DNA from 2 places in the Pseudarthrobacter sp. MM222 genome. Region 1 is predicted to be linked to the other one. Evidence: riboswitches for the same ligand, from Rfam matches in the RefSeq annotation. Region 1 holds a riboswitch; the other holds the start of a gene.
The links. A riboswitch is a leader RNA that binds a small molecule or an ion and turns the genes downstream of it on or off. The one in region 1 is predicted to bind glycine.
Positions count from the first base shown of each region.

Region 2: it holds a riboswitch for glycine, as region 1 does, so the genes downstream of both, gcvP (aminomethyl-transferring glycine dehydrogenase) here and gcvP (aminomethyl-transferring glycine dehydrogenase) in region 1, are expected to answer to the same signal.

Region 1 covers NZ_OX352321.1:730,779-735,356, forward strand. The annotation lists gene OM977_RS03515 (TetR/AcrR family transcriptional regulator) at 1-412, shown strand, start outside; glycine riboswitch at 627-725, shown strand; glycine riboswitch at 727-844, shown strand; gene gcvP (aminomethyl-transferring glycine dehydrogenase) at 884-3,751, shown strand; gene gcvT (glycine cleavage system aminomethyltransferase GcvT) at 3,762-4,578, shown strand, end outside.
Region 2 covers NZ_OX352321.1:3,735,074-3,739,651, reverse strand. The annotation lists gene OM977_RS17155 (primary-amine oxidase) at 1-1,161, shown strand, start outside; gene OM977_RS17150 (hypothetical protein) at 1,171-1,608, shown strand; gene OM977_RS17145 (VOC family protein) at 1,658-2,029, shown strand; gene OM977_RS17140 (MOSC domain-containing protein) at 2,048-2,620, opposite strand; glycine riboswitch at 2,734-2,831, shown strand; glycine riboswitch at 2,833-2,939, shown strand; gene gcvP (aminomethyl-transferring glycine dehydrogenase) at 2,991-4,578, shown strand, end outside.

The DNA of each region.
Region 1 (4,578 bases):
GCTCTACCATTTCCCGAACAAGGAAGCCATGGTCTCCGTGCTGTTGGAGCGGCTCGACCGGCTCCTTGGCGAGGACCTCGGGAGGATGGCCGCTGCGCCGGAAGGGGCCGCCGCCTACTTCATCAAATCCTCGGTCTGGGCGGACACTCCGATGGACCGCGTCTTTGTTGCCGCGACCCGGCTGGCCGAGGTGGCCCACGAGGAAACGCTGCAGCGGATCGCGGCCGCCCAGGCCGGCTGGCTGGAGCTGCTGGCGGCCGACGTCGGGCCCGGCATGGCCAAAGCCGTGCTCTATATGGGGGACGGACTGTATTTCAACGCGATGCTGGCCCGCGGCCCCGGCGGACCGCTCCCGGAAGTGGAGGGCGACGTCGAAAGCCTCCTGGCCGCCGTCGAACGGCTGCGCGGCTGAGCTGGACGCGGGGCAATCCCGTCCGCCGAGGTCGCCGGAAGCGCGCGGAGTCGCCGGAACTTTCCGGCGACTTCGCAGCGCTCCGGCGAATTCGCGTCCGACGGCGGTGCTGGCGCGTAACTCCCGCCGGAGCAGGGTCATTGGTTTGCGGAGCGGAGCCGGGCGTAGGACAATGGAGGCTGTGACTGTGGTCACGAGCAATTGAATATGCCATTGATCTGCGGCGGGAGAGTCCTGCAAGTAGGTACAAGCAGGCGCCGTAGGAGCAAATCCTCCCCAGGAATCTCTCAGGCACATGTACCGCCGCGGCAAGGCAACTCTGGAAAGTAGCAGGCTGTCCGCTGACATGCTGTGCTCACCGACGGTGCAAGCGGAGCCATGCGAGAGCACGGGCGCCGCGGAAACTCTCAGGTCCAATACAGAGCGGGGAGGAACCCGAATCAATGTGGCGTACCCTGCGCCGCCTTAGTTATGGAGTTCCTTGTGACTGTTACCTCAGCCTCCACGTCCTTCGTTGACCGGCACATCGGCGCGCGCCGTCAGTCCGACGTCGACGCCATGCTGAAGGCTGTCGGCTACGACACCGTCGACGCCCTCGTGGACACCGCCGTGCCGAAGGACATTCGGCAGGACTCCCCGCTGGCGCTGGGCGAAGCCCTGAGCGAGGTCGAGGTCCTCGCCGAACTGCGCCAGCTGGCCGCGAAAAACAAGACCGCGGTCCAGATGATCGGCCAGGGCTACTATGACACCCTCACCCCGGCCGTCATCCGCCGGAACATCCTCGAGGCGCCCGCCTGGTACACCGCCTACACGCCCTACCAGCCCGAAATCTCCCAGGGCCGGCTCGAGGCGCTGCTGAACTTCCAGACCATGGTCCAGGACCTCGTCGGCCTGCCGATCGCCAACGCGTCCCTGCTGGACGAAGCCACCGCCGTCGCCGAGGCCGTGCTGATGATGCGCAGGGCCAACAAGAACAAAGAAGCGCGCGACGGCAAGACCGTCCTCGACGCCGACTGCCTGCCGCAGACCATCGCGATCGTTCGGGGCCGCGCCGAAGCCCTCGGCTTCGAGGTCGAGGTCGCCGACCTCTCCAAGGGCCTGCCCGACGGCGTCATCAACGGCGTCGTCCTGCAGCAGCCGGGTGTCTCCGGCCGCGTGTTTGACCACACGGCTGTGATCGCCGATGCCAAGGAACGCGGCGCCCTCGTCACCGTCGCCGCAGACCTGCTGTCCCTCACGCTGATCACCTCCCCGGGCGAGCAGGGTGCTGACATCGCCGTTGGATCCGCCCAGCGCTTCGGTGTCCCGCTGTTCTTCGGCGGCCCGCACGCGGCCTACATGGCCGTGCAGAAGGGCCTCGAGCGGTCCATGCCCGGCCGTCTCGTGGGCGTGTCCAAGGACAACGCCGGCGTCCCGGCCTACCGGCTGGCGCTGCAGACCCGTGAGCAGCACATCCGCCGGGAGAAGGCCACGTCCAACATCTGCACCGCGCAGGCGCTGCTGGCCATCGTCGCCTCGTTCTACGCCGTCTACCATGGCCCCGACGGCCTGAAGGCGATCGCCGAGACCACGCACGGCCACGCCCGGACCATTGCCGCGTCGCTGAAGGCGGCCGGTCTGGACGTGCTGCACACGAGCTTCTTCGACACCGTCACCGTTTCGGTCCCGGGCAAGGCGGCACAGATCATCGCCGCCGCCGAGGCCAAGGGCATCAACCTGCGCAGCATCGACGCGGACACCGTCGGCATCTCCGCGGATGAAGCCACGACGGCGGCCATCGTCGCCGAGGTCGTGGCCGCGTTTGGCGCGAGCGTCATCGACGCAGGCCCCGATGCCGGGTTCGGCCTGGACACCGCCGTCGAACGCACCTCGGACTACCTGCAGCACCCGGTGTTCAACACGCACCGCTCCGAGACCCAGTTGCTGCGCTACATCCGCCGGCTCTCGGACCGCGACCTCGCGCTGGACCGCACCATGATCCCGTTGGGATCGTGCACCATGAAGCTGAACGCCACGGCCGAGATGGAGGCCATCTCCTGGCCGGAGTTCGCCTCCATCCACCCCTTCGCCCCGGAATCCCAGACCGCCGGCTGGCGCGAACTGATCGAGGACCTGGAAGCCCAGCTGACCGAGATCACGGGCTATGACCAGGTCTCCATCCAGCCGAACGCCGGCTCGCAGGGCGAGCTTGCGGGCCTGCTGGCCATCCGTGGCTACCACCTCTCCCGCGGTGACGATCAGCGCAACGTCTGCCTGATCCCGGCCTCCGCGCACGGCACCAACGCGGCCTCGGCCGTCCTGGCCGGCATGAAGGTGGTGGTCGTGGCCACGGCCTCCGACGGCACCATCGACCACGCGGACCTGACCGCCAAGATCGAGGCCCACAAGGACGCCCTGTCCTGCATCATGATCACCTACCCGTCCACGCACGGCGTGTTCGACGCCGACGTCCGCGAGGTCTGCGACGCGATCCACGCCGCCGGGGGCCAGGTCTACATTGACGGCGCCAACCTCAATGCCCTCGTGGGCCTGGCCCAGCCGGGCCAGTTCGGCGGCGACGTCTCGCACCTGAACCTGCACAAGACCTTCTGCATCCCGCACGGCGGCGGCGGACCGGGCGTCGGCCCGGTCGCCGCCAAGGCCCACCTGGCACCCTTCATGCCGGGCAACGCCGCGGACCCCGCGAACGGGGCCGACGGCACGCCGATCTCCGCGTCCCGCTACGGTTCCGCCGGCGTGCTGCCGATCTCCTGGGCCTACGTGAAGCTCATGGGCGGCCAGGGACTGACCGAGGCCACAAGGTCGGCTCTGCTTGCCGCCAACTACATTGCGGCCCGGCTCAACGACTACTTCCCGGTGCTGTACACCGGCGAAGGCGGCCTCGTTGCCCACGAGTGCATCCTGGACCTGCGCGAGCTCACGGCGAAAACCGGCGTCACCGCCGAGGACGTGGCAAAGCGCCTGATCGACTTCGGCTTCCACGCCCCCACGCTGTCCTTCCCGGTAGCCGGCACCCTGATGGTGGAGCCCACCGAGTCCGAGGACCTCGGCGAGATCGACCGCTTCATCACGGCCATGGTCGCCATCCGCGCCGAGATCGACCAGGTGGCCCACGGTGACTTCACCGTGGAGCACAGCCCGCTGCGCAACGCCCCGCACACGGCTGCTGCAGTCATCAGCACCGACTGGACCCGCGAGTACCCGCGTGAGCAGGCCGCGTTCCCCGTCCACACGCTCCGGCAGGACAAGTATTTCCCCCCGGTCGGCCGGATTGACGGCGCGGCAGGGGACCGGAACCTGATCTGCTCCTGCCCGCCCCTCTCCGAGTTTGAAAACTAAGGATCCCGAGATGACTGAGAAATACACGGCCCTCTACGAAGAGCACAAGAAGCTCGGCGCCTCCTTCACGGACTTCGGCGGCTGGCAGATGCCGCTCAAGTACAGCTCCGAGCTTGCCGAGCACCACGCCGTGCGCAAGTCCGCCGGGCTGTTCGATCTCTCCCACATGGGCGAAGTCTGGGTCACCGGCCCGGACGCAGCGGCGTTCCTGGACTACGCCCTCGTCGGCAAAATCTCCGCGATGGCGGTCGGCAAGGCCAAGTACTCGCTGATCTGCAACGGGGACGGCGGCATCATTGACGACCTCATCACCTACCGCCGCCCGGCTGCTGCCGACGGCACGGACAAGTTCCTTGTGGTCCCCAATGCCGGCAACGCCAAGGTCGTGGCTGCGGCCCTGGCCGAGCGGGCTGCAGGATTCGACGTCACCGTCAATGACGCCTCCGCCGAGACCTCGCTGATCGCCGTGCAGGGGCCGAAGGCCGAGGAGATCCTGCTCCGCCTCGTCCCGGCCGCGCAGCACGAGCTCGTCACCGGCCTGAAATACTATGCCGCCGTCGAGGTCCCCTTTCTGTCCGGCGGCGCCAGCCAGGACCTCCTGCTGGCCCGCACCGGCTACACCGGCGAAGATGGCTTCGAGATCTTCGTGACGAACGACGCCGCCGCGGCTCTGTGGCAGGCCCTCATCGCCGTGGCTGAGGAGGGCGAGCTGACGCCCGCCGGGCTCGCCTCCCGCGACTCGCTTCGGCTTGAGGCCGGGATGCCGCTGTACGGCAATGAGCTCTCTTTGGAAGGCGATCCGTTCGCCGCCGGCCTGGGTCCCGTCG
Region 2 (4,578 bases), 1.3 Mb from region 1:
CGCGACGGCGACAGGCTCCGCCCCATCATCAACCGGGCATCCATCGCCGAAATGGTGGTTCCCTACGGCGACCCGTCGCCCATCCGGTCCTGGCAGAACTACTTCGACACCGGCGAATACCTGGTCGGCCAGTACGCCAACTCCCTCGAGCTGGGATGCGACTGCCTCGGCGACATCACCTACCTCAGCCCCGTCATCAGTGACGCGCTCGGCAATCCGCGCGAAATCCGCAACGGCATCTGCATGCACGAGGAGGACTCGGGCATCCTGGCGAAGCACAGCGACCTCTGGTCCGGCATCGGCTACACCCGCCGGAACCGCCGCCTCGTCATCTCGTTCTTCACCACCATCGGCAACTACGACTACGGCTTCTACTGGTACCTCTACCTCGACGGCACCATCGAATTCGAGGCCAAGGCGACCGGCGTAGTCTTCACCAGCGCCTTCCCCGACGGCGGCTCGGACAACATCTCTCAGCTCGCCCCCGGCCTCGGCGCTCCCTTCCACCAGCACCTCTTCAGCGCACGGCTGGACATGGCGGTTGACGGATTCACCAACCGGGTGGAAGAAGTGGACGTCGTCCGTCAGGCCATGGGCAAGGGCAATGAACGCGGCAACGCATTCTCCCGCAAGCGCACCGTGCTCGCCCGTGAGTCCGAAGGCGTCCGGGAAGCTGATGCCCGCTCAGGCAGGGTCTGGATCATCTCCAACCCCGAATCCCTGAACCGTCTGGGTGAACCCGTGGGCTACAAGCTCCACGCGGAAAACCAGCCCACGCTGCTCGCGGACCCGGGATCCTCCATCGCCGCACGCGCCGCCTTCGCCACCAAGGACCTCTGGGTCACCCGCTACGCCGACGACGAGCGCTACCCGACGGGCGACTTCGTAAACCAGCATCCAGGCGGAGCCGGCCTGCCGGCCTACGTAGCCCAGGACCGCGACATCGACGGGCAGGACATCGTGGTGTGGCACACCTTCGGGCTGACGCACTTCCCGCGTATGGAGGACTGGCCCATAATGCCCGTGGACTCCGTGGGCTTCAAACTGCGGCCTGAAGGCTTCTTCGACCGGAGCCCGGTCCTGGATGTTCCGCCGGGTCGGGATGCCAGCTGCGGGCAGGGCGGCTCGTCGCATCAGGCCGCCGGCCACTGCCACGGCTAGGCACTTGGCATGACACTGGCCGCGGGACGGGTCCGTCAGGGGCCCGTCCTGCACCCCCGCCTCTGTGCCGTTCTTACGGCCGCATCGTGCCTCACACACCTGTGGCTCGCAGTCGAAAATCACCACGGCGCCTGGCTGAACGCGGTGATGTTGGCGCTGGCCGCCGTGTGTGTTCCCTGCACCGTGCACATCTGGCGGCACAGCAGGATCACGGCCCTTCGACAGGTCATGGCTTCTGCGCTGTTGATGGTGGCGGTCCATGGCTTCCTGCTGCTGGGGAGCGGCGCGTCCGGCCACGGCCACCAGGCCGGCGTCGCAGGCACCGGCGACCCCTCGGCCACCACCGATCTGCTGGCCGTAGTAGCTCTGGAAATAACGACGGCGCTGCTCGCCGCCACGCTCGTGGCGCGGCTGAGGGTCAACCAGCAGCGCCTTCCCTCGACGTAGCCGCGCGTATCATCGGTAACATCCGTCCCTCAAGAGAGTGGAGTAACCCATGCAGCTCGGCGCTTTTTCGATCAGCCTCGCGGTGAAGGACATCGCGGCTTCTGCCGCGTTCTACGAGAACCTTGGCTTCAGCAGTTTCGGGGGCGACCCGAACCAGAACTGGTTGATCCTGAAGAACGGCGAGACCGTCATCGGCCTCTTCCAGGGAATGTTTGAGAAGAACATGCTCACGTTCAACCCGGGCTGGAACCAGAACGCGGAGGCGGTGGACGCGTTCACCGATATACGCGAACTCCAGCGGGAACTCAAAGCCAAGGGCATGGAGTTCCTGTCCGAGGCTGACGAGGGAACGACGGGGCCGGCGAGCTTCATCGTCCTGGATCCGGACGGCAACCCGGTGCTCGTCGATCAGCACGTCTGATCTGCGGACCGGACCGGGCTAGGGCAACCGGGACGGGCGCAGCAAGGTCGCGTCGCCTGCGCGCTCTGGGTCCAGCTGCACGGGACTGATCAGGACGGCGGGTCCGCGGTGCAGGACGCCGTCGGACAACACCTGGCAGCGCATTCCGCCCCGCCCCCGCATGGCCTTGTGGGCACCCGGGGCGAGCATCTCGTCCATCCAGGCACAAGGGTGAGCAGGCCGCCCGGCCTTGAGCCGCACCAGGTCGCCGCGGGATTCCAGCGCGAAAGCGTGTCCGAGCAGCGGAGCCAGCTGGGCTCCCCGGAGGACCACGTTGCGCCGGGTCAGGAGCGGGTCGAACGGCTCGACGCCCAGCTCTAAGGCCATCGCTTCGAGGGCCTCGGCCGCGATCAAGGTGACTGCTGCATCCATGTGCGCGGCCTTGCCGAAGAACCGGTCACCGACGACGCCCTTGCCGGCCACCAGCTCTGCCTGCCCGGCGTCGGTGGTGGGGACATCGGCTGCACCCTCGCGCGCGCGGCCGAAGTAAGCGTGCGCCGGCGACACGAGCAGATGCAGGACCTCAACGTCGTACCTGTAGCTAGCCGTCATACTTCAAAGCTATCGTCTGGGGGTAAACAACGACACATGTGAACCGGCTCCTTGCATCCCGTCCGCCCAAGAGGTAGCGTGTGAGCCGTGTCACCCACCAGTGGCACGGCTTATGATCTGCGGCGGGAGAGTCCTGCCGGTACGTTCAGCAGGCGCCGTAGGAGCAAATCCTCCCCAGGAATCTCTCAGGCCCACGTACCGCCGCGGCAAGGCAACTCTGGAAAGCAGTCCGGGAAACCGGGCTCACCGACGGTGCAAGTGGCGCGCTGCTAACAGCAGGCAAAACGGAAACTCTCAGGTCCAATACAGAGCGGGGAGGAACCCGAATCATCGTGGCACTTTGGCGCCACCTGAATTATGGAGTTCCTCAATGACGGTTCAATCGTCCCCGTCCACGTTCGCAGACCGCCACATCGGCGCGCGCCGCCAAACCGACATCGACGCCATGCTCAAGGTCATCGGCTACGACAGCCTTGACGGCCTCGTCGACAACGCCGTGCCCGCTTCGATCCGCCAGGAAAAGCCGCTCAACCTGGACAGCGCACTGAGCGAGGTCGAGGTCCTGGCCGAACTGCGCACGCTGGCCGCGAAGAACAAGACCGCGGTCCAGATGATCGGCCAGGGCTATTACGACACGGTCACCCCGCCGGTGATCCGCCGCAACATCCTCGAAGCCCCCGCTTGGTACACCGCCTACACGCCCTACCAGCCCGAAATCTCCCAGGGCCGGCTCGAGGCGCTGCTGAACTTCCAGACCATGGTCCAGGACCTCACCGCGCTCCCGGTAGCCAACGCGTCCCTGCTCGACGAAGCCACCGCCGTCGCCGAGGCCGTGCTCCTGATGCGCAGGGCCAATAAGTCCGCAGGACAGAACGCAGCGGCCCAGCACGGAAAGACCGTCCTCGACGCCGACTGCCTCCCGCAGACCATCGCCATCGTTCGGGGCCGCGCCGAAGCCCTCGGCTTCGAGGTGGAGGTCGCGGACCTCTCGAAGGGACTGCCCGACGGCGTCATCAACGGCGTCGTCCTGCAGCAGCCCGGCGTCTCCGGCCGCGTGTTCGACCACACCGCCGTGATCGCCGATGCCAAGGAACGCGGCGCCCTCGTCACCGTCGCCGCAGACCTCCTTGCGCTCACGCTGATTACCCCTCCGGGCGAGCAGGGTGCTGACATCGCCGTCGGATCCACGCAGCGACTGGGCGTGCCGCTGTTCTTCGGCGGCCCGCACGCGGCCTACATGGCGGTCCGGAACGGCATGGAACGCACGCTCCCCGGCCGTATCGTCGGTGTCTCCAAGGACAATGCCGGCGTCCCGGCCTACCGGCTGGCGCTGCAGACCCGCGAGCAGCACATCCGCCGGGAGAAGGCCACGTCCAACATCTGCACCGCGCAGGCGCTGCTGGCCATCGTCTCCTCGTTCTACGCCGTCTACCACGGCCCCGACGGACTGAAAGCCATCGCCGAGACCGTCCACAACCGCGCCCGCGGACTCGCCGCCACGCTGAAGATCGCGGGCCGGGAACTGGTGAGCGACTCCTTCTTCGATACAGTCACGGTCCGCGTTCCCGGCAAAGCCTCCAAGGTCATCACCGCCGCGGAGGCCCGGGGCATCAACCTGCGCCTCATCGATGCGGACACAGTTGGCGTGTCAGTCGATGAGACTACGACGGCGGAGGTCATCTCCGCGGTAGTCGTCGCCTTTGGTGCCGGTCCGGTTGTGGAGGCCAAGGGTTTCGAGCTGCCCGAATCGGTGCTGCGTACTTCCGAATTCCTGCAGCACCCGGTCTTCAACTCCCACCGCTCCGAGACCCAGCTGCTCCGCTACATCCGGAAGCTCTCGGACCGGGACCTGGCCCTGGACCGCACCATGATCCCGCTCGGCTCCTGCACCATGAAGCTGAACGCCACCGCCGAGATGGAGGCCATCTCCTGGCCGGAGTTCGCCTCCATCCACCCCT